4 regions of the Staphylococcus pseudoxylosus genome follow, and region 4 is predicted to be linked to each of the others. Evidence: riboswitches for the same ligand, from Rfam matches in the RefSeq annotation. Region 4 holds a riboswitch; each other region holds the start of a gene.
What was found. A riboswitch is a leader RNA that binds a small molecule or an ion and turns the genes downstream of it on or off. The one in region 4 is predicted to bind S-adenosylmethionine.
Positions count from the first base shown of each region.

Region 1: another riboswitch for S-adenosylmethionine. It lies ahead of metK (methionine adenosyltransferase); the one in region 4 lies ahead of LG295_RS00060 (alpha/beta fold hydrolase family protein).
Region 2: another riboswitch for S-adenosylmethionine. It lies ahead of LG295_RS01795 (MetQ/NlpA family ABC transporter substrate-binding protein); the one in region 4 lies ahead of LG295_RS00060 (alpha/beta fold hydrolase family protein).
Region 3: another riboswitch for S-adenosylmethionine. It lies ahead of LG295_RS03555 (Na+/H+ antiporter NhaC family protein); the one in region 4 lies ahead of LG295_RS00060 (alpha/beta fold hydrolase family protein).

Region 1 covers NZ_CP085024.1:1,202,943-1,210,924, reverse strand. The annotation lists gene LG295_RS05850 (transaldolase) at 1-603, opposite strand, end outside; gene LG295_RS05845 (hypothetical protein) at 882-1,187, shown strand; gene crcB (fluoride efflux transporter CrcB) at 1,411-1,776, shown strand; gene LG295_RS05835 (CrcB family protein) at 1,773-2,126, shown strand; gene LG295_RS05830 (aldo/keto reductase) at 2,347-3,183, opposite strand; gene LG295_RS05825 (nuclease-related domain-containing protein) at 3,471-4,379, opposite strand; gene metK (methionine adenosyltransferase) at 4,472-5,668, opposite strand; SAM riboswitch class I at 5,778-5,890, opposite strand; gene pckA (phosphoenolpyruvate carboxykinase (ATP)) at 6,057-7,646, shown strand; gene LG295_RS05810 (S9 family peptidase) at 7,720-7,982, opposite strand, start outside.
Region 2 covers NZ_CP085024.1:409,524-417,505, forward strand. The annotation lists gene LG295_RS01775 (cupin domain-containing protein) at 164-670, opposite strand; gene LG295_RS01780 (thioesterase family protein) at 732-1,550, opposite strand; gene panE (2-dehydropantoate 2-reductase) at 1,699-2,616, opposite strand; gene LG295_RS01790 (type II CAAX endopeptidase family protein) at 2,818-3,573, shown strand; SAM riboswitch class I at 3,716-3,821, shown strand; gene LG295_RS01795 (MetQ/NlpA family ABC transporter substrate-binding protein) at 3,909-4,727, shown strand; gene LG295_RS01800 (lactate/malate family dehydrogenase) at 4,771-5,703, shown strand; gene LG295_RS01805 (BglG family transcription antiterminator) at 5,874-7,739, shown strand; gene LG295_RS01810 (fructose-specific PTS transporter subunit EIIC) at 7,818-7,982, shown strand, end outside.
Region 3 covers NZ_CP085024.1:791,493-799,474, reverse strand. The annotation lists gene LG295_RS03565 (MurR/RpiR family transcriptional regulator) at 1-685, shown strand, start outside; gene LG295_RS03560 (SRPBCC domain-containing protein) at 988-1,494, opposite strand; gene LG295_RS03555 (Na+/H+ antiporter NhaC family protein) at 1,913-3,205, opposite strand; SAM riboswitch class I at 3,318-3,418, opposite strand; gene LG295_RS03550 (flavin reductase family protein) at 3,566-4,177, opposite strand; gene LG295_RS03545 (SDR family oxidoreductase) at 4,315-5,196, opposite strand; gene LG295_RS03540 (amidohydrolase) at 5,275-6,405, opposite strand; gene LG295_RS03535 (SulP family inorganic anion transporter) at 6,405-7,595, opposite strand.
Region 4 covers NZ_CP085024.1:13,366-21,347, reverse strand. The annotation lists gene dnaB (replicative DNA helicase) at 1-1,213, opposite strand, end outside; gene rplI (50S ribosomal protein L9) at 1,244-1,690, opposite strand; gene LG295_RS00070 (DHH family phosphoesterase) at 1,687-3,654, opposite strand; gene LG295_RS00065 (DUF2232 domain-containing protein) at 3,669-4,595, opposite strand; gene LG295_RS00060 (alpha/beta fold hydrolase family protein) at 4,900-5,868, opposite strand; SAM riboswitch class I at 5,929-6,028, opposite strand; gene LG295_RS00055 (AzlD domain-containing protein) at 6,160-6,489, opposite strand; gene LG295_RS00050 (AzlC family ABC transporter permease) at 6,486-7,187, opposite strand; gene serS (serine--tRNA ligase) at 7,516-7,982, opposite strand, start outside.

The DNA of each region.
Region 1 (7,982 bases), 1.2 Mb from region 4:
ATCTGCTGGGCATGTGATAATATCAGCGCCAACTTCATCAGCTTGTATAACATTAATTACTTCACGACAACTAGCCCATAATAATTTCACGCCGTCTTTACTATGTGTAATTTCAGCAGCTTCTTTCATCATAGGAATTGGGTCAACTCCTGTATCTGCAATACGGCCAGCAAATACTGATACATAAGTTGGAACACCTTCAGTTACAGCATCTGTAATTTCTTTAACTTGATCTAAAGTATAAACAGCAGTTACGTTTAAACGAACATTTTCTGCTGATAATTTTTTAATTAGAGAAATAGTTGATTCACCTTTTGTGTTTACAACTGGAATTTTAACAAATACGTTACTACCATATTGTTTTAAAATTTCAGCTTCTTTTGCCATAGTTTCTAAATCATCTGCAAATACTTCAAATGAGATAGAAGCATCAGGAATCTCGCGAACAGCTTCTTCAGCGAAAGCTTTATAGTCGGTTACACCTGCTTTTGCCATTAAACTTGGGTTAGTAGTAAAACCATCAACCTGTTTATTTTTATAAGCTGCTTTCATTTCTTCAATATCTGCACCATCTGCAAATACTTCAACATTTAATTTTGCCATTACTTATTCCTCCTGACTTGATTAAATAATTCAACAAAGAATTATTTGATAACGGTTATTAACCATACAACTTAGTTATACCACCTATAAAGAATTAATTCTAATTTTTTGCTTAAAATCAGAATATTTTTACAGTAATATTAAAGTTTTTTATATAAGAGAACTAATCCTACATAAGCATATATTCAATATGTTATTATACTATATAAATATAAATTGCATTAGTTTTTTGTAAATTTATGGTATTATTGTTAAATGAATTGCATTAGGAGGTACAAATGGCACGTTCAAAACTTTACTTTTATTTATCTACTTTATTGGTTATTATTAGTTTTTATTTTAATACAAGAAACCCTCTATTAAATATGCATTTTAATTCGATGATAAAATTAATATTTGTTTGTAGTATTATAAATGCTATCATTTTAATAATTTCCATTATCTTTGCTGATAAATCAATCAAACATCTACATGAAGAATCAGATTGGATACGAAAAGCAAGTAAGATATTACCATACGTTATTTTAATCGTAATTGTTATTCATATTCTTGCTTCTCTATCAACATTTGGCATAATATTCTAATTAAGGGGCTAGGACAACAATTGATGTCTTAGCCTCTGTTATTATGGTTAAAGTGAACCTTTGATTTAATAATGTTATGCATATGTCTATACAATTCGGACAATTATAAATACATTCTAAATCTCTAGTTATATTTGATATTATAAAACAATAATTAAGCTTTAATAGCGATAACCATGTTGCTAAAACTTACACTGATTTTAAGAAAGGAAGCATGCCAACAATGCAATATTTATATATTTTTGTCGGAGGCGCTGTCGGTGCACTACTGAGATATTTTTTTTCATTTATGAGCGTTAATTCTACAATTCCTACTGGTACATTTATCGCTAATATTTTAGGCGCTTTTTTAATGGGGTTTCTAGGGACGCTAACTTTACAATATTACAAGAATAATCCACTTTTAAAAAAAGGCATTACTACAGGTTTATTGGGTGCAATGACTACCTTTTCTACATTCCAATTTGAACTTATACATTTATTCGAGCAGCAAGCTTATTTAGCTGTTACAATTTACGCAATCAGTAGTTATGTTTTAGGAATTTGTTTATGCTATATTGGCGTTAGATTGGGGGCGCGTATCTCATGATTAACTGTTTATTAATCATGTTAGGTGGTGGCATAGGTGCAGTCATCCGTGGTTTTATTACTAATTTTTGTAATCGCAAATTCAGTAGTATATTACCAGTTGCAACACCTTTCGTTAATATAGTTGGTAGCTTTATCATTGGTTTTCTATTAGGCTCGTCACTTAAGTTAGATTGGATTGACCCCTTTGTAATCGTTGGTATTTTAGGCGGTCTTACTACCTTTTCTACTTTATCATCTGAACTCGTCGAACTATTAATGACTAAAAAGAAAATCATTTATTTCATTAGTTATTCTGTACTACAATACGGCGTTTCCTTTTTAGCCTGTTTGTTAGGTTACATACTTTAACGAAAAACCTAAAAAGTGCATTATAAAAAGCCACAAAAACAATTTAATGTTTTTGTGGCTTTTTATGTCATGTACATTGTCCATACTTATTAATGACAATTTCATTAGTCTTGTCATACTATATCATAAACTCAACTAAATCAAAGTTAACGAGTATATATCATTAACTCATTAATTTAATTATTAACACTTAAGTAATCATACTATTTTATATAATTCTTTAATGACCACTGTATTTTGCAGGATCTGGTCCAATTCTACGATCTTCATTAAGGTTATCTAATTTTTCTATTTGTTCAGCTGTTAATGCGAAATCAAATACATTAATATTCTCTTCTATTCTAGACGGAGTAACCGATTTTGGAATTACTACAACACCATGTTCAATATTCCATCTAATGATTACTTGAGCAGGTGATTTCCCTACTTCCTTTGCAACTGCGTTTACTGTTTTATCTTCTAAAATTTGTGCATTCATTAATGGTGACCATGACTCCATATGAATATTTTGAACTTCCAGATATCTATTTAAAGAAGATTGTAATAGATATGGATGGAATTCTACTTGATTTATTACTGGTTTAATTGAAACTTGTGCTAATAATGCTTCTAAATGTTCAATATTAAAGTTACTTACACCAATATTTTTCACTTTATCATTTTTATAAAGGTCTTCCATACCCTGCCAAGTATCAATCATCAGTGCTTCATCAGTTCCAGGCCAGTGCATTAGATATAAATCTAAATAGTCTAAACCTAATTTGTTTAAACTTGTTTCATATGCATTAGCGACATTTTGTCGACCGTAGTCATCAAGCCATAATTTAGAAGTAATGAATAGGTCACTTCTTTTTAATCCTGTTGAAGCTAATCCTTCAGCAATACCTTGACCTACTTTATCTTCATTTTCATAAATCATTGCTGTGTCAATATGTGTATAGCCGTTTTCAATCGCATGTTTTACTGATGCTGCACATTCATCATTATTCTCCACGCGAAATGTGCCCAATCCAACAATCGGCATTTCATTCCCATTGTAAAATGTAATATTTTCCAAGTTAAAATCCCCTTTTTATTTTGTTATTTATTATACTAATCAATATTCCCAAATATATAAATAAAAATGCCTATATGTTTACAATTCATTCTTATTTTTGAAATTCTTTATAGCATATGTCATCAATCACCTATTTAATTTATAGTTAAATTAAATAGTCAGGCTGTATCAGATTATATTTTTAAAATTTTATAGTCCAAAAAAACTGTCAACAAAAGTCTAAATACTTTTGTTGACAGTTTATACTACATAGCATGATTTATTCTCAAAATATGAAATTTATTTCTTTAGTTAAATGATTCAATTTCATCCATAACACGTTGTAAATCTTCAACGTTATATTGAATGCGACCATGGAAGACGAATTTATTGAAGAATTCATCCAATTGTTCTGGACCAACTAACACTTTGGTATTTGAACTTTGCGCATAGTTTGAAATTGTTACATCACCCTCATTTTTAGGATTGAAATATAAAATGGTAGTTGGTGTGAATTTTAAATTCAATTCAGTTTGAATATCACCCGCTAGTTTCTCAATATCATTCAAATGAGTCGTATAATTAACAAAAGATAATGAGTTTTCATCTTCGTTTTGATCTAATACAAGTGTTTGTGGTTCTTGTCTATCAAGATCCAACGCATTAAAAACTTGCTCCATTGTTGGTTGTTCTTTAAATTGTGCAGCACTCACGCCATTGTATACGTGACCTTTTAATAATTGTGAGTCAATTATATATAAACCAGTACGCGTAAGTACTAAATGACTAATACGCTGTACATCATTAAATTCATTCTTAGGTAAAAATATATTAGCCATAATGTGCATATCTTCTGGACGAATTCTTTTCTCATTTACTAATCTTTCTCGAATACCAATAAGTCTCATATCAGTTACATATTCACTTTGATTTTTAGAGAATAATTTCAATGCATCAATTTCTCTATTTTTCGAATTAACTGTAGCATTATATTCTTCTTTTTGCTTTGTTACTGTTTTTTTATTTTCTATTCTTTCTTTTTCTAGTTCTTCTTCATGCTCATCGCTTAGTTTTTGTTCTCTGGTTTTGTATTGTTCTTCTACCTTTTGTTGTGCTTTCTTCTTACTTTTCAAAGCAATGATAAATAAAATGAAACAAATTACTGCTACAACAATTGCCACAATTAAACCAATCTCTAATGGTCCAAATGAATTCATAACAAAAAACGCTCCTTTATGTGTTCAGTAACTTAATTATAATAGATAAACGTATAGCATTCGAGAGTAAAGTTAAAAAACTTTTGTTCTAGTTAAGCTTTAACTGTATCTTTTAATAAATTAATTTTATCTAACTTTTCCCATGGTAATAATACGTCTGTACGACCAAAATGGCCATATGCAGCAGTTTGTTTATAAATAGGGTGTTTCAAGTCTAACATTTTAATAATTCCAGCTGGTCTTAAATCAAAATGTTGTCTAACTGCCTCAACCAATTCATTTTCTTTAACTTTTCCTGTACCAAATGTATCTATAGAAATAGAAACAGGCTCAGCTACACCAATCGCATATGCAAGTTGTACTTCACATTTGTCTGCTAATTCAGCAGCAACGATATTTTTTGCTACATAGCGTGCAGCATAAGCAGCAGAACGGTCAACTTTAGTTGGGTCTTTACCACTAAAGCATCCCCCACCATGACGTGCATAACCACCATACGTATCAACAATTATTTTACGTCCAGTAAGCCCTGCATCACCTTGTGGTCCACCTATAACGAAACGACCAGTAGGATTGATATAAAATTTAGTGTTCTCATCTAAAAGTGCTTCTGGCACTGTTGGATAAATAACATGTTCTTTAATATCATCTTGAATTTGTGCTAATTCGATATCTTCAGCATGTTGTGTTGACACGACAATCGTATCAATGCGATGTGGTTGATCTTGCTCATCATATTCCACAGTTACTTGTACTTTACCATCAGGACGTAAGTAATTTAATATTTCATCTTTACGTACATCTGATAAGCGTTTCGCAAGTTGATGCGATAAGAAGATTGGTAAAGGCATGTATGTATCCGTTTCATTCGTAGCATAACCGAACATCAAACCTTGATCTCCCGCTCCTGTAGCTTCGATTTCTTCTTCTGATGCGTCTTCACGATACTCTAATGCTGTATCGACACCTTGAGCGATATCTGGTGACTGTTCATCAATTGCCGTTAATACTGCCATTGTCTGGCTATCATAACCGTATTTAGCACGCGTGTAGCCTATCTCTTTGATTGTTTCTCTAACCACTTTCGGAATATCAACATATGTTGTTGTTGATATTTCTCCTGAAATTAACGCCATGCCAGTAGTCACTGTCGTTTCACAAGCAACACGTGCGTTTGGGTCATCTTTCAATATTTCATCCAATATAGCATCAGATACTTGATCCGCTATTTTATCTGGATGCCCTTCTGTTACTGATTCTGAAGTGAATAATCTTCTATTGTAAGTCATAATTTGCTCCTTTAGTTTTAAATTACGAAAATTCTCTCTCTGTTGAGCTCATTAAAAAAGCCTTCTACACTATCAATAAATAGAGAGAAGGCCCTTATACGTCCATTCGCTCTTATCGTTCAGACGATATTTGTCTGCAAACGGTTTGGCACCTTTCTTCGTATTAAGAAGAGGTTGCTGGGCTTCATTGGGTCCATGTCCCTCCGCCACTCAGGATAAGAGAATCCGTTAAGTCCTATAGTACAGAATCAACGATATAATGTCAATTTTACATTTATTAATATTTATTTAAAATTCCTTTTAAATTGGTATGGACTATTGATATATATGTGTTATACTCTGTAATTGTAAAGGCTTACAATAACTAAATAGCGTTGGAGGGATTAGTATGGCTGTAGATACATACACTTATACAAACAAAATTGAAAGTATTTTAGACAAAAAATCTTCATTATTTCAATTATCTACAACACAGTTGTATAACAAGATTTTAGATAATGATGAAGGCGAACTTACCGAATTAGGTGCAATTAACGCTAGAACAGGTAAATATACAGGTCGTTCACCAAAAGATAAGTTTATTGTAAATGAGCCATCTTATAGAGATGATATTGACTGGGGAAATGTTAACCAACCGATTGAGGAAGAAACATTTTTAAATTTATATGATAAGGTTCTAAACTATTTAGACAAAAAAGATGAACTATATGTATTCAATGGTTATGCTGGTAGTGATCACGACTCACAATTGAAATTAACTGTTGTAAATGAATTAGCGTGGCATAATCTATTTGCTCAAAATATGTTTATACGCCCTAATTCAAAAGAAGAAGCACAAGAAATCAAACCAAACTTCACAATTATTTCAGCACCGCATTTTAAAGCCGATCCAGAAATTGACGGCACAAACTCAGAAACATTTATCATCACATCATTCAAACATAAAGTGATCCTCATTGGTGGGACTGAGTATGCTGGTGAAATGAAAAAAGGTATTTTCTCCGTAATGAACTATTTACTACCTAAAGATAACATTATGAGCATGCATTGTTCAGCTAACGTTGGAGACAAAGGTGACGTTGCTTTATTCTTCGGCCTTTCTGGTACTGGTAAAACGACACTATCCGCTGACCCAACACGTAAACTTATTGGCGATGACGAACATGGTTGGAATGAAAATGGTATTTTCAACATTGAAGGTGGTTGTTACGCTAAAGCAATTAACCTTTCTTATAAAAAAGAACCTCAAATTTATGACGCTATTAAATATGGTACTATTTTAGAAAATGTTATCGTTGACGAAGATGGTGACGTTGACTTCGATAATAATCAATACACAGAAAATACGCGTGCAGCTTACCCAATCAACCACATTGAAAATATTGTAACGCCATCTAAAGCAGCTCACCCTAATACAATTATTTTCTTAACTGCAGATGCTTTCGGTGTTCTACCACCTATTTCAAAACTATCCAAAGATCAAGCAATGTATCATTTCTTGAGTGGATTCACTGCTAAATTAGCTGGTACAGAACGTGGTATAACTGAGCCAGAACCTTCATTCTCTACATGTTTCGGTTCACCTTTCTTACCTCTAAACGCTAAAGTTTATGCTGATTTATTAGGTAACTTAATCGATCAACACGATGTAGATGTTTATCTTGTAAACACTGGTTGGACTGGTGGTAAATATGGCATAGGACGTCGTATAAGCCTAAGTTACACAAGACAAATGGTGAATCAAGCAATTACAGGGCAATTAAGAGATGCAGAATATATTAAAGATGATATGTTCGGTTTAGATATTCCAGTTGAAGTTGAGGATGTCCCTCAAACACTATTGAATCCTATTAATGCTTGGAGTAAGCCAGAAGCGTATAGAGAGCAAGCTCAAGATTTAATTAACCGTTTCAATCATAACTTCGAAAAATTCGGTGTAGAAGTTGATGATTTAGCAGCACGTGGCGGGTTCAAATAATATCTGTTAATTAATATCATATAAAAGAGAGAATTAGGTAATAGAAACTAATTCTCTCTTTTAATTTACTCTATTATATTTTATTCTCTTCGACATCTATCATCCACTGTTTAATTTCACATAGTGTTTGTTTTAGAGCAAATGGTCTCGGTACATGACCTTCTAACATTTGATAAAATGTACGATAAGTTGTTCCCTTTTCCTCTAATTGTTGTGCTAAATAATAGGCATGATGAATACCTACTTGTTTATCTTTTCCACCATGAACAATAAATATGGGCGGGCTTGACTTAGTAATTTGAGCTAATGCATCTCGTTGCTGATAGGCAACAGCTT
Region 2 (7,982 bases), 400 kb from region 4:
ATGTCTTAAAGTGACAAAATGAGGGAAATTTTGCCATAGATAATCCGGTTTAACGTCGTAATTTTGAGTAACATAATTAACTACTTCATCTTTATTTACCAACATTCATACCTCTGATTAAGTTTGAGATTTAATATTAATGAAACAAAGAAAGGACTTGAAGTTAGTTCCAATGTTGCTTCAATGGCCCATGACTACCAAATATTGGGTCTGTATCAGGTATAGATACACTTTCAATAATATATAAATTTTGAGGACGCTCGCTTGCTTTACCGACACAAATATCATATGACTGACTATTGGGATAGGCGCCCATAACTGTAAAGTCATTAGTTTGACTTATCAGTTTATGACCAGTACCAGCTGGTAATATTAAAACATCACCTTCAGTTATACTAATAGGAGTACCATTTCTGCCTCCTAGTATTAATTGGGCGGTTCCATTGATTACCAATAAGACTTCGTGTGAATTACTGTGATAATGATGATAAGAGAAAACACCAGCTTCCCAAGTGTTACCCCATTGATTTGTGGATAATATATGTCTTAAATCATCAGTTTTTGAAAATACGTTTTGATAAACTAAAACAGGTAAATTTGGGTTATTAGGTATTTGCCCATCATCATCAAAATTTAATGTGTTAATTGTAATTTCTTTTGGTTGTTTCAACTTTAAACACCTCTTTATTTTTTTAAGTATAAATTATAGTTATAGGAGATAAGTGTAGAATTTATTCTTTGTAATATACAAACTGACTTGTCGTTGCAAGTAAATTGCCATTATGACTCCATATTTCTCCAGTTTGATCGAAGAAGCCATTAAAAAATTTAAGGGCACGGGCATGTCCAAGTAGCAGTTGGCTCCCATTGTGCTTTAAAGTCTCAGCATTAGCATGGAAATATATAGTGAGTGATACTGTACCAATGGGAACGAACGCTTTACGACGTACATAGATGCGTGGGAAGAATGCATCACATATAGATGCGAGAGATAAGAAATCTAAATCTCTATCAGGGCTGTCTTTTATCCATTGTAACGTTACGGAATCTGGTTGTTGAGTAGGATTCATTGCTAGTGGCGCACCTTTAATCATTCTGATGTCATAGTTTTGCGCCCATGGTGGTGCGCTTTCTAATGGTGTACGTGTTACTTCGTCTGCAGGTGGGACATCAGGAAAGGCTAGTTCTGTTGACGACCATGTATCTCGTCGCTTAGCAGTAACTGCTGTTCCAGTAATAACGATGTTATCATTTTGTTTTAGTTCTATATACCAGTGCTGTGTTGACCGATTCGTTCTTGATGGATAGGCAATGATCCTAAAATTACCTTCATGTATAGGAGCAGCATAGTTTATTGTTAGGGAGATGGGTTCTCCTAGAATATCATCATGTTCTAAAACTGCACGTAATAATGTGGATGCGATAACACCACCGAATGGTCCGACCATATTCGCATAGGCGCTAGAAGTTTGTCCTGAATACATGCCTGGTTTCTGTTGTGTGAGTTGAGTTGCTAAATCAAATGGGTGTTGTGGTTGATTAGATTGCATGACGAATGCCTCCGTTTTTCTTAATTAGTTATTCAAATAATTTAAATAAAAAGCATACAAAATGTTGATATTAAAGATAAGCAAAAATATAGGAAGTGCACAGAAAGTTAAAAACTCGCTTCTGTCACACTCCTATATGTGTAGATACTTAATGTAGCATTTCTTTATATACGCTATGGTTTTGATAAACACAAGTAAGCAGTGGTGCTTCTAAATTGTAGTGTGCCGCTAATTCTAATAAATAACCTTGCAAATGATCGGTTTCGATATTTAGACCCTTTTCCATATCTCGTTGCATGGAAGTTTTGAAATGATAAGATAATTGATTTAGTGCTTGCATGTATTTAGAAACAATTTGATCAGAGATAGGTGCGTTGTGTTTACGCATAATACTAGCAGCCTCATTATACAAGGATTTAATAAATTCTATACCACCTTCACTATCACGAATAGGTCCAATAGGCGCGTGCATAAGTGTTGTTACGCCCGATAATACAGTGATCATTAAATATTTATGCCACATGCCTTGTTCGACATTTGTGTTTAGAATAAATTCAGCTTTTGTTCCTGAAAATGCTTGTTCAACATATTTAGCACGGTTGCTTTCAGTACCACCTAACTCCCCGAAAAAGAGTTTATCAAATTGACTGGTTTGAACAATTTCGCCAGTACTATCAAGTGTTGTTTCAATAATGCAGTAACCACCCATGATTTTATTTTTTCCAAAAGCGTTTTGTAATTTAGGGACATGTGCAACGCCATTAAGTAGTGGAATAATTAAGGTGTTATGATCTATAAATGGTTTTAAATCTTCAATAGCATGATCTAAGTGATAAGACTTTGAAGATAAGAGCACGATATCAAAAGGTTCGACACGATCATCTTTTGTGATGAGTTGTGGATTAAAATGATAATCTCCTTTTTCACTATGAATGGCTAAGCCATTTCGTTCTAGATATGATTTGCGTTTGGGCCGTACTAAAAATGTGACATGTTTGCCAGCCTCAGCTAAGCGACCACCAAAATATCCACCAATTCCGCCAGCACCTAGTACCAATATACGCATCGACAACAACTCCTTAAACTATGTATAGTATATTTAATCTCTATATACCACTTTTCATTTCCTTTTACGCATTGAAATTTAAATAAATTAGTTTACATGTCTATCTATACTATCTATTTATATTATTGTAAAATGTTTGAAGAAAATGGAAATTGTACAATGTAAAAGTGTGTTATATATAAAACTTTAGGAGGGACTATAATGTCGGTTAAAAACGAAAAGAAATATCGATGGAAGGATATTAACGGTAAAGATTTTTTTCTGCCAATCATTTATTTAGCTAGTAATTTTTTCTTGTCACTTATAATTTTGAGTATAACGTGGGCAGTTAATATAAGTTTTGGTGATAGTTACAGTAATGATAAATTTGATGGGTCGAGCGCCGCTGATTTGTTAATGGAGATTGGTGTTTTTATATTTATCATGATTATATGGATGTTGTTACATAAAAATAGTTATAAAATTGAGTGGAAAAGTGGCTTCAGTAATATTAAGAAATACTGGAAACTCATCATTGTTACATTTATTGTTATGTTTATATTTAAATTAATTTTTCCTGTATTAGTTGATGCGTTTGCACCTGAACAATGGAAGTTTGAAGAAACACAAAACGATTTATTGATTCAACAAATGTTTAGTACACCATTCTCAACGGTACTTGCGTTCTTTTCTATTGTAATTATTGCGCCGGTTACTGAAGAGTTTCTCTTCCGACACTTGGTAATTGGTGAATTAGGAAAGAAATTGAATTTTATAGTGATGTCAGTCATATCTGTAATTGTTTTTGCATCTTTACACGTAATAGCAGCACAATCACCATTAGAAATTGTTATGTATCTTGTTATCGCTATAGGTATCGTATATGTCTATTTAAAAACACAACGAAGTTTAGCTACTGCTATAGCACTGCATGCATTAAATAACTTTATTGCATATGTAGCAGTTGTCCTTCTATAAAGTTATATCGCTTTAATGGATTGTTGTTTCACATGGAACAGAAGTTAGTTAGTAGACGTATTATTTAGAATTTTCTTAAAACTCGTTGACTAAACATGAGTATAATGCTAGGATAAAAACATTGTAACTACATACTGATTTACTCTTATCAAGAGAGGTGGAGGGACGTGCCCTATGAAACCCAGCAACCGTCGTTATACGAAATGGTGCTAATTCACAAAAAGTTACCAAACTTTTAGAGATGAGAGAAGGTTTATACTTTCTCTTATAAAATTAAGAGAAAGTATTTTTTATTTACTTTGAAACTTAAAAATTCATGAGGAGTGAAATAGATTATGAGGAAATTAATTGTTTTATGTTCATTATTAATATTAACCATTGTTCTTGCAGCATGTGGCAATTCAAATGGTAAAGATGGGGATAAAAAAATAACAATTGCAGCTTCGCCAGCACCACACGGTGAAGTATTGAAACATGCAAAAGAAGAAATGAAAAAACAAGGATATGATTTAGAAGTTAAAACAGTTAATGATTATAAAGTACCTAATAAACTATTAGATAAAGGTGATGTAGATGCCAATTTCTTCCAGCATACGCCTTACTTAAAAGCAGAAAAGAAAGATCACAATTATGATATAGAAGAAGTTGGAAAAGTATTTACTACGCCAATGGGTGTTTATAGTAAAAAATATAAAGATATTAAAGATATTCCTAAAGGTTCAACAATATATGTTTCTAACAATCCAGCTGAAGAGGGTAGATTCTTATCATTCTTTGTAGATGAAGGATTAATAAAGATTAAAAAAGGTGTTAGTATAGAAGACGCAAAATTTGAAGACATTGTAGAAAATAAAAAAGATTTGAAGTTTAATAATAAACAAGGGGCAGAATTCTTACCTAAGACATATGAAAGTAAGGAAGGTGCTGCAGTTATTATGAATTCAAACTATGCGTTAGATAATGGGTTAACGCCACATAAAGATGCTATCATTAGTGAAACTGAGTCATCACCGTTTGCGAATATCGTTGCTGTGAAAAAAGGACATAAAGATGACGAAAAATATCAAGCACTTATAAAAGTGCTACAATCTAAAGACATGAAAGAATTCATTAAAAAAGAATACGGTAAAGATGTAATTCCGTATGAAAAATAAGTTATTATGAACAGATATTAGTAATGAAAAAGGGGTGTAGTGTATGTCTAAACTAGGCATTGTTGGTTTAGGAAGAGTAGGTAGTCAAGTTTTAACAGATGTACAATATTTGAATTTATTTTCAGAGATTGTGTTGGTTGATGATAAAGATGAAATTGCAAGTGGAGAAGCGCTTGATCATAATCATTCACAAGGATTATTTAATACTGCGCATATCAAGATTAAAGCTGGAGATTATCAAGATTTAGCAGATGCTGATTTTATTGTGGTTGCTGCGAGTGTACCAACAGATAAAAATGATGGTGATCGTACTTTATTAGCACAAGGCAATCATGACATTATAAAAAATGTTATGAGTCAAGTTGCTGAGGTAACACAAGAGGCAATCATTATTGTGATTTCTAATCCTGTAGATTCGATCGTATATTTTGCTAATCAAGTAAACTATCCAACTCATAAAATCATTGGAACGGGAACGTCTTTAGAAACTTCAAGGTTCAAGACGATTATCGCTCATCATTATCAAATCGACCCCAAAAATGTTGAGGCATTTGTTATTGGAGAGCATGGACAACATGCAATACCTGTGTGGAGTAAAGTGCGTATTCATGGTATGTCGCTTACAGAATATGAAGCGCTAAGTAATAGCCCAGAAATTGATAAAGCACATATAACATCTATCATTAATGAAGTATCTATGGATGTCTTTTATCAAAAAGGTTGGACTAATGCTGCGATTTCTAAAGTTACAACATCATTGATACAAACTATTGCATTGAATCAACGTACTATGATGCCATTGACTTCAATCAGCAAAGAATATGACTTAACAGATGGCGCATTTAGTTTACCTACGTTAGTTGATCGCTCTGGTATTGTTCAAAGATTTGCAATTACGTTAGATGATCAAGAAATGCAACAACTTAAAGAAGCTTACGAATATATTAGAGAAACAATCCATACATCAGAAAAATAAAATAAATGTAAACACCGATTCATCAGATAATGTCTTTTGAATGGGTGTTTTTTATTATGTTAACTTCAATTAGCCACTTCTTGATTAAATAATAAGTAATAGCTACAATGAATTTAAATATTAAATCACCTTTGAGGAAGTGTGAAAATACGGGAAAGCGCGGTGCAGTGATGTTAGAAAGACATGCCAAACTCATTAGATTGTTACTCAACAACAGTAATCGTTTTTTAAGCGCAGATGAAATAGCCACTTACTTAAATGTCTCTAATAGAACAGTGAGGAACGATATTAAATATATTAATGTTGATGTATTGTCGGCGTTAATTGTCAGTGTTAAAGGTCGAGGTTTCAAGGTGAACCAAGACCTTTATAGTATAGATTATATAGAAGAAATCGTTTCTGATTTTACAAACAAAGAAAACGAATTACTTCTAAAATTGGGTTATCATATTTTAATGCATCAACAACCCACAACCTTAGATTCATTAGCACATCACTTTCATTTATCTAAATCAGAAGTTAGTGATTATTTAACGCGTGTTCAGTCGTGGTGCAATTCATTTGATATTACTGTGAATCTAACTAAGAAAAAAGGTGTCACAGTAAACGGAAACGAAATGAATATTAGAAATGCGATTCTACATTTAAATCAACTATCTTCGAAAAGTAAAACGGTTGATGATGTGATATTAAATGAAATACCTAAGGCGCACATTGATATCATTAGTCAAATTATTGAACGTAACTTAAATGCACATCATATACAACCTTCTAAAATACGGATAAAACAATTACTCATACACTTAATTATTATATTTAAACGTAATAGCGATGACGGTTATTCGTGGGTAGTCGATAAATCCTCCTATAAAATCGCGCAACAATGTATTACAGATATCAATTCGGAATTAGGTTATCAACTTTCAGATGAAACTGCGCAACTGTTATCATTCTTTATTAGCTATTATTTTAATAAATACGATTTAGGCTTTGAACAGATTTTTGTTAAAAGCTATATTGATCGTATGATTCATCAAATGGAGAGAAATGTAGGTGTAGATTTTACAGAAGACCAAGAACTACGCGACAATTTATATGCACATTTCAGTAGAACATACTTACGTATAGTAAAGAATGTTTATATTAATAATCCTTTAACTGAAGATATTAAAAAGTATTATCCCTTTGTGTTTAATGCATTGTATGAGACAGTTAGTCATCTTGCAAAAGATGCAAAAATAAATTTAGTTGAAGATGAAATTGCATTTTTGGCGTTACATTTTCAATCTTCCATAGATCGCCGTAAAAAAGAGTCGTTTAATATTGTTATCACTTGTTATTATGGGTTAGGAATTTCTAGTTTATTAGAAGCGAAAATTAAAAATATAGATGACAGTATTCATATAGTAGATACATTGAAAATGGAAGATATGAATGATTATAACTTTAGCAATATTGATGCGCTTGTTGCTACACATTCTATTGAAGGTAAACAACTGCCTAATGATTTAACTTGCATAGAAGTATCTCCTTTATTTTCAGAGGAGGACGAAAATAAAATTGCTTCTGAGTTACACCATAAGCAAAATCCTGTATTACATCAAACTGAATTATCTTCAATTCAATTTAGTGTTTACTCAGATAAACAGGAGCAAGTGGTTGCAAGTTATGTTTTTGAACAAGCTCAAATGATTCTAGATAACGATCATGCTGTCGCCAAAGATTACATGAAAAGTGCATTAGAGAGAGAAAAATTTTCTTCTACATATATTGGTAACGGGATGAGTATGCCACATGGTGATCCAGAAAAAGTATTAAAATCACATGTAATTATTTTCAAAAATATGCAAGGTTATATCTGGAAACAAAATAAAGCTAAGCTTGTTTTTTTCTTAGCAATTACAGAGCAAGACATTCCCATAATGAAGAAAATTATTCATACTATTGCTAAATTGGATGAGAATACTGTAGACCAATTATTAGTACTTGAAGATCAAAGTTTAAAAGAGAAAATGATTGATTTAATTAAAGAATAATTGCCACTAGTAACGGCAATTATTCTTTTTTACAATCTGATGAATGCGTTTACAATTGTATTGAGGAGGATGAATTATATGAAAATTTTAGCGATTACGTCGTGTCCAAATGGGATTGCACACACGTATATGGCCCAAGAAAAATTGGAGCAAGCTGCCAAAGATATGGGCGTACATATCAAGGTGGAAACACAAGGTGGCGTAGGTGCAGAAAATGTCTTAACAACAAAAGAAATTAGAGAA
Region 3 (7,982 bases), 780 kb from region 4:
TACACATATCCTACAATGTAAAACGATGAAAATACAAGAATTAGCAGAACACACCCACGCATCTAACGCCACCATTCATCGTTTCACTCGTAAGTTAGGCTTTGATGGTTATAGTGATTTTAAATCTTATTTAAAATTTGAAACTGAACAATCACATCAATTACCTTCAGATTCAATAGAAGGTTTTAAACAAGAAATCGAAAATACTTTCACTTATTTAGAAAGAATCGATTATAACCTGATTACAGATAAAATTCACCAAGCAGAAACCGTTTATTTATATGGAACTGGATTAGCCCAAATGAATGTTGCTCAGGAAGCACAGCGCATCTTACTAACGGTACATAAAAATATTATCGTACTCCATGACGTACACGAATTTAAAATGGTATTAAATAAAACAACACCGAAAGATATCTTCTTTATCATTTCTCTTTCTGGTGAATCAGAGCAGTTAACAGATATCAGCAATTTATTACAATTGCGTCAAAAATATTTTTTCTCTGTAACCACTTTAAAAGATAATACACTTGCTCAAAAGGCGAATTATAATATCTATGTATCTAGTAATACATTTTACTTAGCAGATGGCATAGATTATTCAAGTTTTATTAGTTACCATATTTTCTTCGAAACCTTATTACGAAAATATAATGAACGTAAAGTTATAGGCGAACTGTATTAAATACACTGCCCAGCTATTGATTTATTCGACATGTTCAAATAACTGTATTTAAGTTTAAATGATTATGTTAAGTTTGTTAATAACAACAAAAGCTCCCTCTAAAGCCTGTCACATTTGGTGATTACTTTAAAGGGAGCATTATTTATTTTTAGTGCTGACCGAGCAAACCATATAAAGTATTTACTTTGATACAGGTCGAAATTTCATTCAAACTTTATTCAAACCTAAATAATATTATCAGGATCGAAATAATCCAATAAAACCATTATCACTCAGTATGATTGCTATATCAGCGTACTATTTTATAAATCCGCTTCAAACGCTTCAAGCGCTAATTGTAGTTTATCAAATAACATTTCAAATCCATGTGCCGTTGAATCATGATATTCTTTCTTCTTCTGTTTATACTCTAAAGATGTTAACCTTCTTTCTCTTGGTACAAAAGCAATATAATTGAAAATCATTTGCGTAATGCCTGGTTCTCTTTCGAATATTTCAACTTCTATCGTATCTTCTGAATCACTTAATTCTGGCATACCAATTGTCATGACGATATATTCATAAGGTGTTAATGAAGCAAATGTACCTTGTACTATATTCTCTTTACCTTTATGAACATCAACAATTTTGTACTTACCATTTTGTTCAGCAGCTACTTCAATAGTTTTATTTGTTCTTTCAGTTGTCATAAACCATTGTTTCAGAAAACGTTGATCTGTCCAAGCTTGGTATAATAATTCAGGTTCTACTTTAAATAATCTTTCAAGACGAATTTCAACATTCTCATTTTCTACATTGTATTTACCCACGATCGATTGTTCACCTACTTTCACTCTTATTACTATTCTAACGCATTACACTATACTTCTAAACAATTATCAAGTAAATATAGTGATGTTCTTTAATATTTATAAAACTTTAACAATCTCATTTTATCGCTATTAGTCAGTAAACGTCAAAACTTTCATTTTCATTAAATATCATACTAAATAAACTTCACATTTATCTTAGCATATTCTGTTAGCATACTGTTTATTTAAAATAGCGAATGAGCCCGGAACATTCATATATCCCGGACTCAAATTCAAAGCTAGCTTATAGTCTCTTAATATTATATAACACAATGAACATCATCAATTTTCAAATCATGCTTATTAGCATATAACTTCAATACTCTATTGAGAACATAAAAATCATTGCTCAATTTGATGTTACAATGTATCTTATTTACTTTTTATCTAATCTAGGTAATCTAAAGAAAATTGCTATAAGTCCACAAACGCCTAGTATCATTGGATAAATTGCGTAAGGTACTAATTCAAATGGAGATATAGACGCCACACCTGCAGCAGCTATCAATTGAGGACTATATGGCAGCATCCCTTGGAAACAACTCGCAAACATATCTAAAATACTAGCTGATTTACGTGGATCCACATCATATTCCTCTGAAATATCTTTTGCTAATGGTCCTGCCATTAATATAGAAATAGTATTATTTGCGGTTGATATATCTGCCACACTGACTAAGCCAGCAATACCTAATTCTGCACCACGTTTAGATTTCACTTTACTGCGCACAAAATTTAATAGCCAAGTAATACCACCATTATGTTGGATTAACGCCACTAAACCACCAATGAGCAATGCAATAATCGCTATATCTTCCATACCGATAATACCTTTAGATATAGAACTTAATAAACCTGTCCAACCAAATGAACCGTAGATTAATCCAATAATTGCAGAAAGTATAATACCACCGATTAATACGATAACTACATTTACACCTATTAATGCCAAGATAAGCACAAATAAGTATGGAATTACTTTAATAAGATCATAATCATAACTTTTATTTGCATCTATATGGGCACCATTTGTTAAAAACCAAAGCGCAATAATAGTAAATATCGCGCCAGGTAAAACAATCTTTATGTTCACTTTAAATTTATCGCTCATTTTCGTTTTTTGGGTACGTACTGCAGCGATCGTAGTATCAGAAATCATTGATAAGTTATCACCAAACATAGCTCCACCAACAACAGTAGCCATTGTAATCGCAGCCGAAACATCTGTAGCCTGACTTAAACCAAAGCCAACTGGTGCTATAGCAGCTACCGTCCCTACAGACGTCCCCATTGATAAAGATACAAACATACATATGATAAATAGTCCGACGATAATTAAATTTTCTGGGATTAATGATAACCCTAAGTTAACCGTCGACTGCACGCCACCCATATCTTCAGTCGTTTGAGAAAAGGCACCTGCTAATAAGAAAATTAACATCATTAAAATAATATTGGAATGTCCTGCACCTTTTGTAAAAACTTCAACTTTTTTTTGAAATGATTCTTTTCTATTTAACGCTAAGCCGACAATAGCAGCAACTAATATAGCTACATTCAGTGGCATCGTAGTAAAGTCGCCTGTACTAATACCCACACCTAAAAACATACCAACAAATACGATTAAAGGTATCAAAGCCCATGCGTTACCTTTTTTTGTCTCCTCCATATATAACCAACTTTCCTAAATATTAAAACAGAACCCAACCTTCTGTTATTTTTAAGTCCAAAAAATAAAAAAACTCTTTCTAAATTAAGAAGAAAGAGTAAACTGTGATTCATTCTTATCTTCTAGCATGAATTATGCTACTGGATTTGGCACACGCATCATCATGTTGCCGAAGTATCATCGGGCCAGTCCCTACACTTCTCTTGATAAGTTATTATTTTATTTTATTACAGTACAGTATTAATTGTAATTCGTCAAATATGGAATTGGACAGGAAACAATTTAAAAAACGATTTCATTATCTAATTCCTTCAACGTCTATTATTTCAATAGAGCTTATGTTATTTAGTCGCTTTATATTTACTGCATCGGACGTTCGATAGTAAATTTATTACCTAAAGAAGCATAATCATTACCAGCTAAGCGCGCCACTGCATTTAGCGCATCAGGGTCTATTTTACTATCTTCAATATAAACTGATTCATCAATATGAAACATGACTACTTCACCTATAATTAAATCAGATCCTTCCTGAGGATCACCTAATGGAATAATTCGATCTAGCTTACATTCCATTCGAATTTTGGCTTGTTCAATACCAGGTACTGCAACTAATTCAGAGTCAACACAATTAAGACTTGTTCTTTCTAATTCATTTTGATTACGAGTCAACGGTGCTGCTGTATGGTTAATTTGTTCAACTGTATCTTCATCTGTAATATGTACTACAAATGATTCCGTTTCTTCAATATTTAAAGAAGTGTCTTTCCGTTTCCCTTCAGAGCGACCTGTAGAAATCATGATCATTGGCGGCGCGCTATTTATAACATTAAAAAAGCTAAACGGCGCTGCATTTAAATGCCCATCTTTATCTTGCGAAGTAACAAAAGCGATGGGTCTAGGTATCACACTACCACTTAATAGTTTATAATTTTGTTTTTTGCTTAAAGCATCTGCTCTAAATTTTTTCATAAATGATTACCTTACCTTTCAAAAATAAGGAGGTAGGATATCAATGTATCCTTTCCTCCTTATGCTTAGTATCACCGAGACATTGAAACACTAAAAGTTAAATAAAATTACCGTCTCATTACGTTACTTCATCAATTCTAATCTAATTGAGTACCACCTGTCACGCCATAAACTTGGCCTGTAGTATAACTTGATTCCTCAGCTGCTAAATGTACATACACGCCTGAAAGTTCAATCGGTTGCCCCGCTCTACCTAACACTTCTTTTTGACCGAAAGTTGGAATTTTAGATTGGGGCTGTCCACCAGAAATTTGGAGTGGTGACCAGAATGGTCCTGGTGCTACACAATTTACACGGATTCCCTTGCTACCTAATTCTTCAGACAAGCTCTTGGTAAGTGAAATGATAGCTGCTTTAGAAGCGGCATAATCATGTAAGATTGGGCTTGGATTATAACCTTGCACAGATGAAGTCAGTGTAATTGTTGCACCAGGTTCTAAATAATCAATCGCTTTTTGAACTGACCAGAAAATAGGATAGACATTTGTTTCGAACGTCTCAGTAAATGATTCAGTATCAAAGCCTTTAAGGTTGTTTCTATATTGCTGATGTCCTGCTACAATCGTTACATTATCTAATCCACCAAGTTTGTTATAAGCTGTTTCAACTAAATCATAGTTAAATTGTTCATCGCGTATATCGCCTGGGATTAATACAGCTTTACGTCCCGCTGCTTCAATCACTTGTTGTACTTCTTCAGCGTCCACTTGCTCAGCAGGCAAGTAATTAATCGCCACATCTGCACCTTCTTTAGCATACGCTATGGCAGCAGCTCTACCGATAGCGGAATCTCCACCAGTAACTAACATTTTATAATCTTTTAAACGCCCATAACCGATATAAGTAGTTTCACCACAATCAGGTTTAGGGTCTAATTTATCTTGTAAACCTGGAACGTCTTGTTCTTGTTTTGGGAAATCTTCACTTGAAAATTTTGTTCTAGGGTCTTGTCCTGACATATGCAAACACTCCTTATTTAAAGAATATGCTTATGCATTACCCTGATTTTTTAACTTTTAATACATCAATCAAAGATTCTATTTAGATTGTTCATTTAAAAGTTTTTGTACAAAACTTACGAAATAATCAGGTACTTTTTCTAATATACGTTCATCTGGATCATATTTAGGATGATGCAGATCATACTCACTATTAGAACCAATAAACACAAATACACTTGGATATTTATTTGAGAAACCTGAAAAATCTTCTCCAATAGTTAATGGTTGATCCATAATACTCACATTATAACCTACCGCTTTAGCAACCTCTATCGCGTCTTCTGTTAATTTTTCATCGTTAACAACCGCACCTGGTAAACGATGGTATAACGTTTCAATTTCAACACCAAATGCTTCTGCAAGACCACTTCCAATTGCACGCAAACGTTCTTCGATATAATTACGTTTCTCTTCGTCAAAACTTCTCACTGTACCTTGCACATAAGCTTCATCTGCAATCACATTCCATGTATTACCACTAGACACTTCACCAATAGTAACAACAGCGTTATCAAATGCTGATAAATTTCTGCTCACAATAGACTGCACACTATTAATTAATTGTCCTAATACAATCACTGGATCATTACCTTGTTCAGGTTTAGCAGCATGAGCGCCTACACCTTTAATTTTAAATTCAAATCGGTCTACAGATGATGTAATAACTCCTGATTTCACTGCAAATTCACCAATGTCTAATGTAGGATAATTATGATAACCTAATACCGCTTTAGCACCTTCTATCGCACCTGTATCAGTAATATGATACGCTCCATAACCTAGTTCTTCTGCAGGTTGGAAGATAATGCGTACGCGCCCAGTTAATTGCGATTCAATTTCTTTCAATTTTGTCACTACTGCAAGAATGCTGGCCATATGAATATCATGTCCACAAGCGTGCATCATACCTTCATTCGTAGATGTAAATTCATGTACAACTTGCTCTTTAATAGGCAAAGCATCTATGTCTGTTCGAACTGCTACAAAATGTTCACCTTGACCGACCTCTGCTACTAATCCCGTTTCTAATGGTAAGTCTAGGATGGTAATTTCATATGATTCTAAAATTCTTCTTAATCTTTTTGTTGTTTCATATTCTGCATCTGATAATTCTGGATATTGATGAAAAGTCCTTCTCCAATTTATGTAATCTTCATATTGTGGCATTATATGTCACACCCTTTCTTATTTTTTAAGCACAAAATGAGGTAGTAACAAATCGTTACAATCACTACACCTGCAGCTAAATTATTCGTTAATAATATTATCGCCATTGTTAGTATTACTATAGACCCATTAAAAACCGGTGCTTTTTTAACAAATGATACAGTTCTTCTATCAAATGTATTTAAAGATATCGTGATTAGTACGGTCGCTAATACCGCCATAGGTATCTGACCAATAATACTTCCAAATACAAATAAACTAAAAAGTAAAAAGCTACCAGTAATCAAAGTTGAAACTCTAGATGTTGCTCCCATACTTAAATTAAATTTTGATTGTCCGACTAATGCGCTACCACCATATCCACCAAACAATCCTACAATAAAGTTTGCAATACCTTGACCAATTGACTCTTTGTTTTTATCACTAGGCGTATCCGTAACAACGTCCATCATGCGAGCAGTTAAGGTTGTTTGTATAACAGCTACAATAGCCATTGTTAATCCATACATAAAAATAATAAATGTATTTTCTAAATCATACATCATTTTAGGTAAACCAATATTTGGCAAATGTACATGTATGGAGGCTAAATTGTGAACATATTGTATATCTGGTTTGATTAACCAAGCAGCAAAGGTTAAAACAATAATAGCAACTAAAGGTGCTGGTATGAATTTTACGTATCTTTGTGCCAACCAAATAATTATAAATGAAATTAACACAAGAACATAAGTAGAATTAGAAATTTGAAATATATTATCAAGTTGAGATGTGAATAGCAGTACGCCAAGTGCATTCATAAATCCTATGACAACGCCTGTAGGAATATAATCTAATAGTTTATTTGTATGACAGTAACCAAATATGATTTGGATTAATCCCATAAAAATTGTAGCTAAAATCACTGCTTGCATGCCATGACTAGCCATAAGCGGTGCTACAACTAAAGAGACACCACTACTTGGCGCTGAAACCATTAAATTCCTATTGCCTGTGAAACTAATGACAATCATCATTAATCCAGTACTCAACAAACCTATTATGGGACTCACGCCTGCGATAAAAGAAAATGCGATAGCACCTGGCAAAAGTGCGAGCGCTATTAATACGCCAGATAGTGCGTTCGACATGATATTACCTTGCCATTGTTTGATATAATCAGTTTGTATCACGCCGAATGTCACCTCCATATGTTCCTCTTGTCATATGGTATCATAATTGTCTAAATATTTTATCAATTCTGTTTATCAAAATATAAAAATATTAGTACCTGAGCTCTTGCTCATGTGTAAGAGCCACTAACTCAATAAATTGAGAAGTGGTTACTTTAAAGATTAGACTTGGTACACCTGAGCTCTTGCTCATGTGTAAGAGCCACTAACTCAATAAATTGAGAAGTGGTTACTTTAAAGATTAGACTTGGTACACCTGAGCTCTTGCTCATGTGTAAGAGCCACTAACTCAATAAATTGAGAAGTGGTTACTTTAAAGATTAGACTTGGTACACCTGAGCTCTTGCTCATGTGTAAGAGCCACTAACTCAATAAATTGAGAAGTGGTTACTTTAAAGATTAGAC
Region 4 (7,982 bases):
TATAATAATCATCGCGGTATAAGAAAGCGATGATATCGGCATCTTGCTCGATAGAACCTGACTCACGAATATCACTCATCATCGGACGTTTATCTTGACGCTGCTCAACGCCACGTGATAGCTGACTCAGTGCAATAACAGGACATTCTAGCTCTCTAGCAATAGCCTTTAATGTACGTGAAATCTCAGAAACTTCTTGTTGTCTGTTATCTGAAAAACGTGAGCCACTACCTGAAATTAATTGTAAGTAATCAATAACAACCATATCTAATCCGTGCTCTTGTTTTAAACGACGGCATTTAGAACGAATGTCTGTAATCCGAATACCTGGTGTGTCATCGATAAATATCTTAGTACGGGACAGTTTGCCGACTGCTATAGTAAATCTATTCCAGTCTTCTTCAGTCATCATACCAGTTCTCAGGCGGTTTGAGTCCACGTTTCCTGAACTACAAATCATACGTGTTGCAAGTTGATCTGCACCCATCTCTAGCGAGAATATACCTACTGAAAAATGATCTTCATGTGTTGCAACTTTTTGCGCAATATTAAGTGCGAAGGCAGTCTTACCTACCGAAGGACGTGCTGCTAAAATGATTAAATCATTACGGTTAAACCCTGCTGTCATCTGGTCTAAATCTCTGTAGCCCGTTGGAATACCTGGAGTTTGACCACTGTTTTGATCTAATAGTTCTGCATTCTCATATACTTCACCAAGTACATCTCGAATATCCTTAAATCCATCACTTTCACGTGAGGATGATAATTCTAATATACGACGTTCAGCGTCGTTAAGTATCGTATCTAGTTCCAGCTCATCATTATAACCATCATTCGCAATACTATCTGCAGTTTGTATTAATTTACGTTTAGTTGCATGCTTAAAAACAATCTCAGTATAGTATTGGATATTACGTGTTGTCGGCACATTACTTGATAATTCTGCAAGATATTGAGGACCACCCGCTTCATTCAATCGACCCTCTTGTGTCAACTGATCCATAATGGTTACCACATCAATATCTCTATTATCTTCATTGAGGTTCATCATTGCTCTAAAGATGTGTTGATGTGCACCTCTATAAAATGACTCAGGAAGCAATACTTCCTGAGTTGTGTTGATTAATTCTGGATCTATGATAATGGCACCTAAGACAGACTGTTCAGCCTCATTACTGTGTGGCATTTGATTTTGTTCATACATTCCATCCATTGTGATTACACCTCATATCTCAATCCACTATTATTGTTCAACTGTGTGTACACGGATTGTACCTTCAACTTCTTTATCTAGTTTAACTGGTACGTTAGTGTAACCTAATGCATGGATACCGTTTGGTAAATCCATTTTACGTTTATCAATTTTAATGTTGTGTTGTTCTTGTAATGCTTGCGTGATTTGTTTCGTACTTACTGAACCAAACAATTTACCACCTTCGCCTGTTTTAGCAGACACTTCGACTTCAATTTCACTTAATTGTGCTTTTAATTGTTTAGCATCTTCAATTTCTTGTTGACGCTCTGCTTCAGCAGCTTTATTTTTTTGTTCTAATTGTTTTAAATTACCAGGCGTTGCTTCTATTGCATAATTTTTCTTTAATAAGAAGTTATTTGCATAACCTACTGGTACGTCTTTAACCTCACCTTTTTTACCTTTACCTTTTACATCTTGTGTGAATATTACTTTCATGCATTTTCACTCCTACTCATTTGTTCTGTTATAGCTTGTTGTAATTGTTCTATTGCTTCATCCACTGTTACATCTTTTAACTGTGTGGCTGCATTAGTTAAATGACCACCACCGCCAAGTGCTTCCATTGTTAATTGCACATTGACAGCACCAAGTGAGCGGGCAGACATACCTATTACATTTTCTTCTCTTCTTGCAATTACGTACGAAGCCTCTACACCATCTAAACTTAACAGTTCATCGGCAGCTTGTGCAACTGTAACAGGATGATAAATTTTATCATTCGAACCGTGTGCAATAGCCACACCATTTTCTTGTAATTTTACTGTTTGAATCAACTCGGTACGATTGATATACGTATCAAGATCGTCTTTCAAGAAATGTTGTGTCAATATTGTATCTGCACCGTGTGCACGTAAGTAACTTGCAGCATCGAAGGTTCTAGAACCTGTTCGTAGCGTAAAGTTACGCGTATCTACAATAATACCTGCAAACATTACTGTCGATTCTAAACGCGTTAATCGTTGTTCTGTCGGTTGATACTCAAGTAGTTCTGTCACAAGTTCTGCAGTTGAACTTGCATATGGTTCCATATAAACAAGCAATGGACTCGAAATAAAGCTTTCTCCACGTCTATGATGGTCAATAACCACTTTACGGTTAGCTTTATTTAAAATGTTCTCATCGATAACCATTTCAGGTTTATGCGTATCTACAATGACTAATGTTGTCTTAGATGTCATAATATCCCATGCTTCATCCGATGTGATAAAACGGTCTTTTAATTCTGGTTTTTCATTTACTGCATCCATAACACGTCGTAATGTTGGATCAATGTCAGAATCATTTAAGACGATATACGCATCTAGGTTATTCATCATTGCAAAACGTGACACACCAATTGCACCACCGATGGCATCTAAGTCAGGGCGTTTATGTCCCATGATGATAACTTTGTCGCCTTCCATCAGAATATCTTTAAGCGCATGTGATATAACACGTGCTCTAACACGTGTACGTTTTTCCATTGGGTCAGTCTTACCGCCATAGAAACGTACATTGCCGTTCATATGCTTGATAGCAACCTGGTCACCACCACGTCCTAGTGCTAAGTCTAGGCCTGATTGTGATAGTTCCCCTAAATCTATTAAATCTTCAGATCCTTCACCGACACCGATACTTAAAGTTAGTTGTGCACGGTAACCGACACTCTTTTCACGCAACTGACTTAAAATACTAAAGTTTGTTGCTTCTATGTTGTTTAATATATCTTGATTTAAATAAGCAACAAATTGATCTGAGCTGTAACGTTTGAAATAAATGTTATGCTCACTAGCCCATCTACTAATCACACGTGTAACCATCGAGTTAATCTCTGATTTTTGTGTGTCATTCATATTTTGCGTAATCTCGTCATAATTATCTAAGAACAATGTAGCAATAATCGGTTTAGAGTCTTCATATAGCTTATTTGTCTGTACTTCTTCAGTAATATCAAAGAAATACAATACATGTTCTTTTTCAGAATAACGTACGCGATAGTGGTACTCATTTTCAGAAATCTCAACTTCTTGTGTTTTTTCTAATTGCTTTAAGATATTAGGATATACTTCATTAACTGGATCGGAAATTACATTACGCGTTAAGCGTTCCGACATAAATTTGTTCATCCACTCTATGTTTTCATTTTCATCTAAGATAATCATACCGATTGGCAAATTTTTAATTGCGATATTATTGCCTGCCGAAATATGGCCACTTAGATTATCAACATAGCTATCTAGTTTCTGTAAAGCTCGTCTTACCATTATTGCTGTCCCTACAATAATAATCACTAATACAACTGTCGCTATGCCTGCAATGAGCTGGTTAAAAACAAACCAAACTACGACAAGTGCAATTGCTGTGAACGCCATAATAATAAATGGTAAAACTAACGCTTTTTTAGTGGATTGACGGTTCATTCTTCCACCTCAAATCATTTTTTAATGATACTTTTTAAGTTAATACACAAATCTATAACACCCAGGAGACTCACAATATGTGTTAGTGGCATTAAAGCTGTCCCTATAACCATGAATAACACAGAAAGTGCGGTTGGCATTGATTTTGCCTTTCCGAAAAAGTGAATAACACTTAAGCCCTGAATATACATACATAATGATAACACAATTTCAAAGTTTAAAACGATACTTTGGAAAGTCCCTGGTTGGCTCGAAAACATAACACAAATTAAGACGATAATATACATCCATAATAGTGAACGCTTCATTTGCCAAGCATATAACGGTTTAAATATTGGTGTAGCGATTTTGAACTTACGTAAAATTGGAAAAGTAATAATTAAATTGATTAAAATAAGTAGAAATACTGTAATAATGACATAACTTGGTAACTGAACTGACATCTGGCGGAAGCCTTCTTCCAGCATTTGCTTATATTCTGCAGTTCCCGCAATTCCAGAAACAACGTTATGCATGTAATCTTTCACTGGTTTTATCAAAACTGTAGAACTTGGTATTTTATCAAACGTTTGTAGTCCCATAAACGCAATTAACGAGAACATACTAATATATGTAGTTGTTATATAAAGTATGCGTTCTTTAGATGTACGTTCTTTTAATAATTGGCCAATAACAAAACTCACTAAGAGTATGATGACCATAGTGCTCAACACAAATATATTACCTAGTAACGTTGTTAATACCACTGTAATGACTGCTGTTAAACCAAATGATTCAATAGACTTATGCCATAAGATAATACCTGGAATTGTTGCAAAGATACCTAACACCAGGCCTAACGGAGGTAATATATGTAAAGCTAAAGCCACTACGATTAGCGTTAGTATACTAAGCACAGTTACTTTAGGATATATTTTTGAAAACAATTTCGCCACTCCCATACTATTTTTGACTATAACTATTATTTTAACCTCTTTAAAACTTTTATACAATTATTGGCAATCCAAATACAGAAGATAACGATATACTATACTTTCCATAATTATAAACGTATAAATAACTGAACTAATCAACACTTCATGGTATTACATTTTTAATGCTACTACTTTTAGTTTCATTTTATGCCACCACAACTTAAATAATTGTACAAAAAAAGGATGTACTATATATATGTCAGTCTACCCTCCCCTATCGAAAGTAGTCATATAGCTTCATCCTAAAAATTAATATAATAGAGTCGTTAAATCATTTTCTTTTGATTTTATATACTTTTAAAAAGTGATATAGATTAGGCGCCCAGTCATTAAAATTCAGTAAGAAACCATCATGACCTACGTTATCTGGTACAAAGAAATGTTTGTGATATTTAAAACGATTTCCCACGGCACGTACTAAGTCATCTGGATATAACAAATCATCTGTAAAGCCCATTGTCATTACTTTAGTGTCTAGGTTACTAAAAACTTCATCTACATCATTGCGTCCTCTATCTACGTCATGACTATCTAAGACGTCTAGGAGTGTTAAATAGCATAAAGAATCAAAATGATTCATAAATTTATTACCTTGATGTTTTTGATAGGTTACAACTTGATCTGGTGAGAAACGTTTATCATAACTTTTAGACGAACGGTATGTTAAAAAACCTAACTGCCTTGCGATACTCATACCCTCTTTATGGTCTAAATGAATAGCCTGTCTCGCTATCTCATTAAACGCACGACTATAGGATGATGTTTTATCTGTAGCTGCGAGAATCACTGCTTTTTCAACATCAAATTTACGATTATATAATAATTCTATTGCTTGCATGCCACCTAACGAACCACCGATTAATATGTTAATCCTTTCGAAACCTAATGTTTCAATTCCTAATTCTATAGCACGTACGATATCTCTTAACGTAAGTGTCTCAGGAAAGTTTGGATCTGTTAATGCAGAACTTGAACCATAAGGGCTTCCAATAACATTAAATGTCAAAAACTGGTAATCATTAATAGGCATATAACCACCGTCAATAATCCCTCTCCACCATCCAGGGTTTTCATTTGTACCATACGTTAAGTGATTACCTGTTAAAGCATGACAAACCACCACAAGTGGTTGCCCTTTTAAACCTACATGTTCATAACGTAGTTTTAAGTTTGAGATGAATTCACCTGACTCCGTTGTGAATGGTCCTAGTTCCAGTGTATCAACCGTATAATTCGTCATGTTTTACCTCCTACTTAGTAAAAAAACTCCTCACTCATAAAATAAGTAAGAAGTTAAAAGTTCTTATCATTCGAGTGTATCGATGGTATTAGCACCGTACTTTATAAGCCGGTTGCTGAAGCGTCTACGGGCCAAGTCCCTCAGCTTCTCGAAATAAGATTTGATTTTAATTGTATTAAAGATAAGCTCATTAATTCAGATAAAATTAAAGTGTTAATGTAATCTGAAATATCTTAATTTTCTAATTGTTTATAGTTTAACGGATAATATAACTTACTTCAATAGGATTGTTTAAAATACCCAACGTAACACTGCCATAATGATAATGCCACTAAGTATAGTGATTGTTAAGCTACGTGATATCACAGCAATAATAATAGTTGGGAGCATCGTTATTAAGAACGGCCCGTTAATGCTATAACCCATCACACCTTCTTGTTGCTCTATTAATCCATCGATGATTAATGCAGTGAATAATGTAATTGGTATAAATGATAGCCATTTAATAACACGTTCAGATAATTTTATTTTAGTTATCAAGATAAAGGGAATAATTCGTGTAAGCCACGTTACCACACCACATAACACGATAATTGTTAACACATGTATCGTCGTTGTCATCGTTCCATCACCACTCCAATCAACGCTGCAATAGTCGAAGCTAATATGATAGCTAAATATGAAGGCATAAACAAGCTTAAACTAAGCATCATTACAATCACACATATAATCAATACAAAATATATGTTTATCTTCGAGCGTCTAATCGACTCAAATTGTGAGACAGCTAAGAATATAAACATAGCGGTAATTGCAAAATCTAATCCTAGTGCTTCTGGTTGATGTATGTATTTACCAAAGACTGCACCAATCATACATGCAAATGTCCAAAAGACATATGCCGTTATATTTAATCCATGCAACCAACGATCATTTATCTTCTCACCTTTTAAATGTGGTGTAATAGCTACACCGAATGTTTCGTCTGTTACTAATGTAGAAAGACCAATCCTATTTAATAAACTATAGTTTTTATAACTTGGCGCAAGCGTCATGCTTAATAAAAACATTCTTGAATTCACAATGAATGTCGTCAATATAATTGCCGATATGGGCGTGCCAGAAATAACAAGTGCACAAATAATAAACTGTGCAGCGCCGGCATACACTAACAAACAAAGTAAAATAATTTCCAACATACTAAATCCCGATGCCACTGCAACAATTCCAAAAGACAGGCCAACACCAGCATAACCTAACAAAGTAGGAATACATGCTTTTACACCTTGTTTAAAAGTAACATGCGCCTCATTGTCCATTTTTCCACCCTCTCACCTCAAACGCTAAAAACAGTAAATCTATTCTAATATAATATCATAAAAATAATCAATAGTTTTAGAGGTAGGTTTGTGTGACGTAAGTCTAACGTTCGTCTTAAAAAGTTGTGAATAAAGCTATATAGATATTTCAGAATTTTGTGTTATTTATTAGACATCCCTTAAAAATTCCAGTTACTTCAATCAAATCAACTATTTTAATAGCGCATATTTTATGTATTTCTTACACCAACTTTTACACCTCCCCTACCCTCTCCTCTACATATAAAAAAGTGCGTAGCTAATACTTTAACTACGCACTTTAAATATTTTATTTAATAGGACGGATGACTGTTTTACCACCCATATATGGCACTAATGCTTCTGGTATTGTTACAGAACCATCTTCATTTTGATAATTTTCAACTATTGCAGCAAACGTACGTCCAACTGCTAATCCACTACCATTAAGTGTATGTGCTAATTCTGGTTTAGCATTTTTATCCCGTTTAAAACGAATATTTGAACGACGTGCTTGGAAATCAGTAATATTTGAACAAGAACTTATTTCTTTATATTCATTATAGCTTGGCAACCAAACTTCTAAATCATAAGTTTTACTTGAGCCAAAACCAATATCACCTGTACATAAAATAACACGACGGTATGGTAAGCCTAATTCTTCTAAAATTGCTTCTGCATGTTCAGTCATTTCATCTAAAGCCTGCCAAGAATCTTCTGGTTTTTCAAAACGAACCATTTCAACTTTATCGAATTGATGCAAACGAATAAGACCTC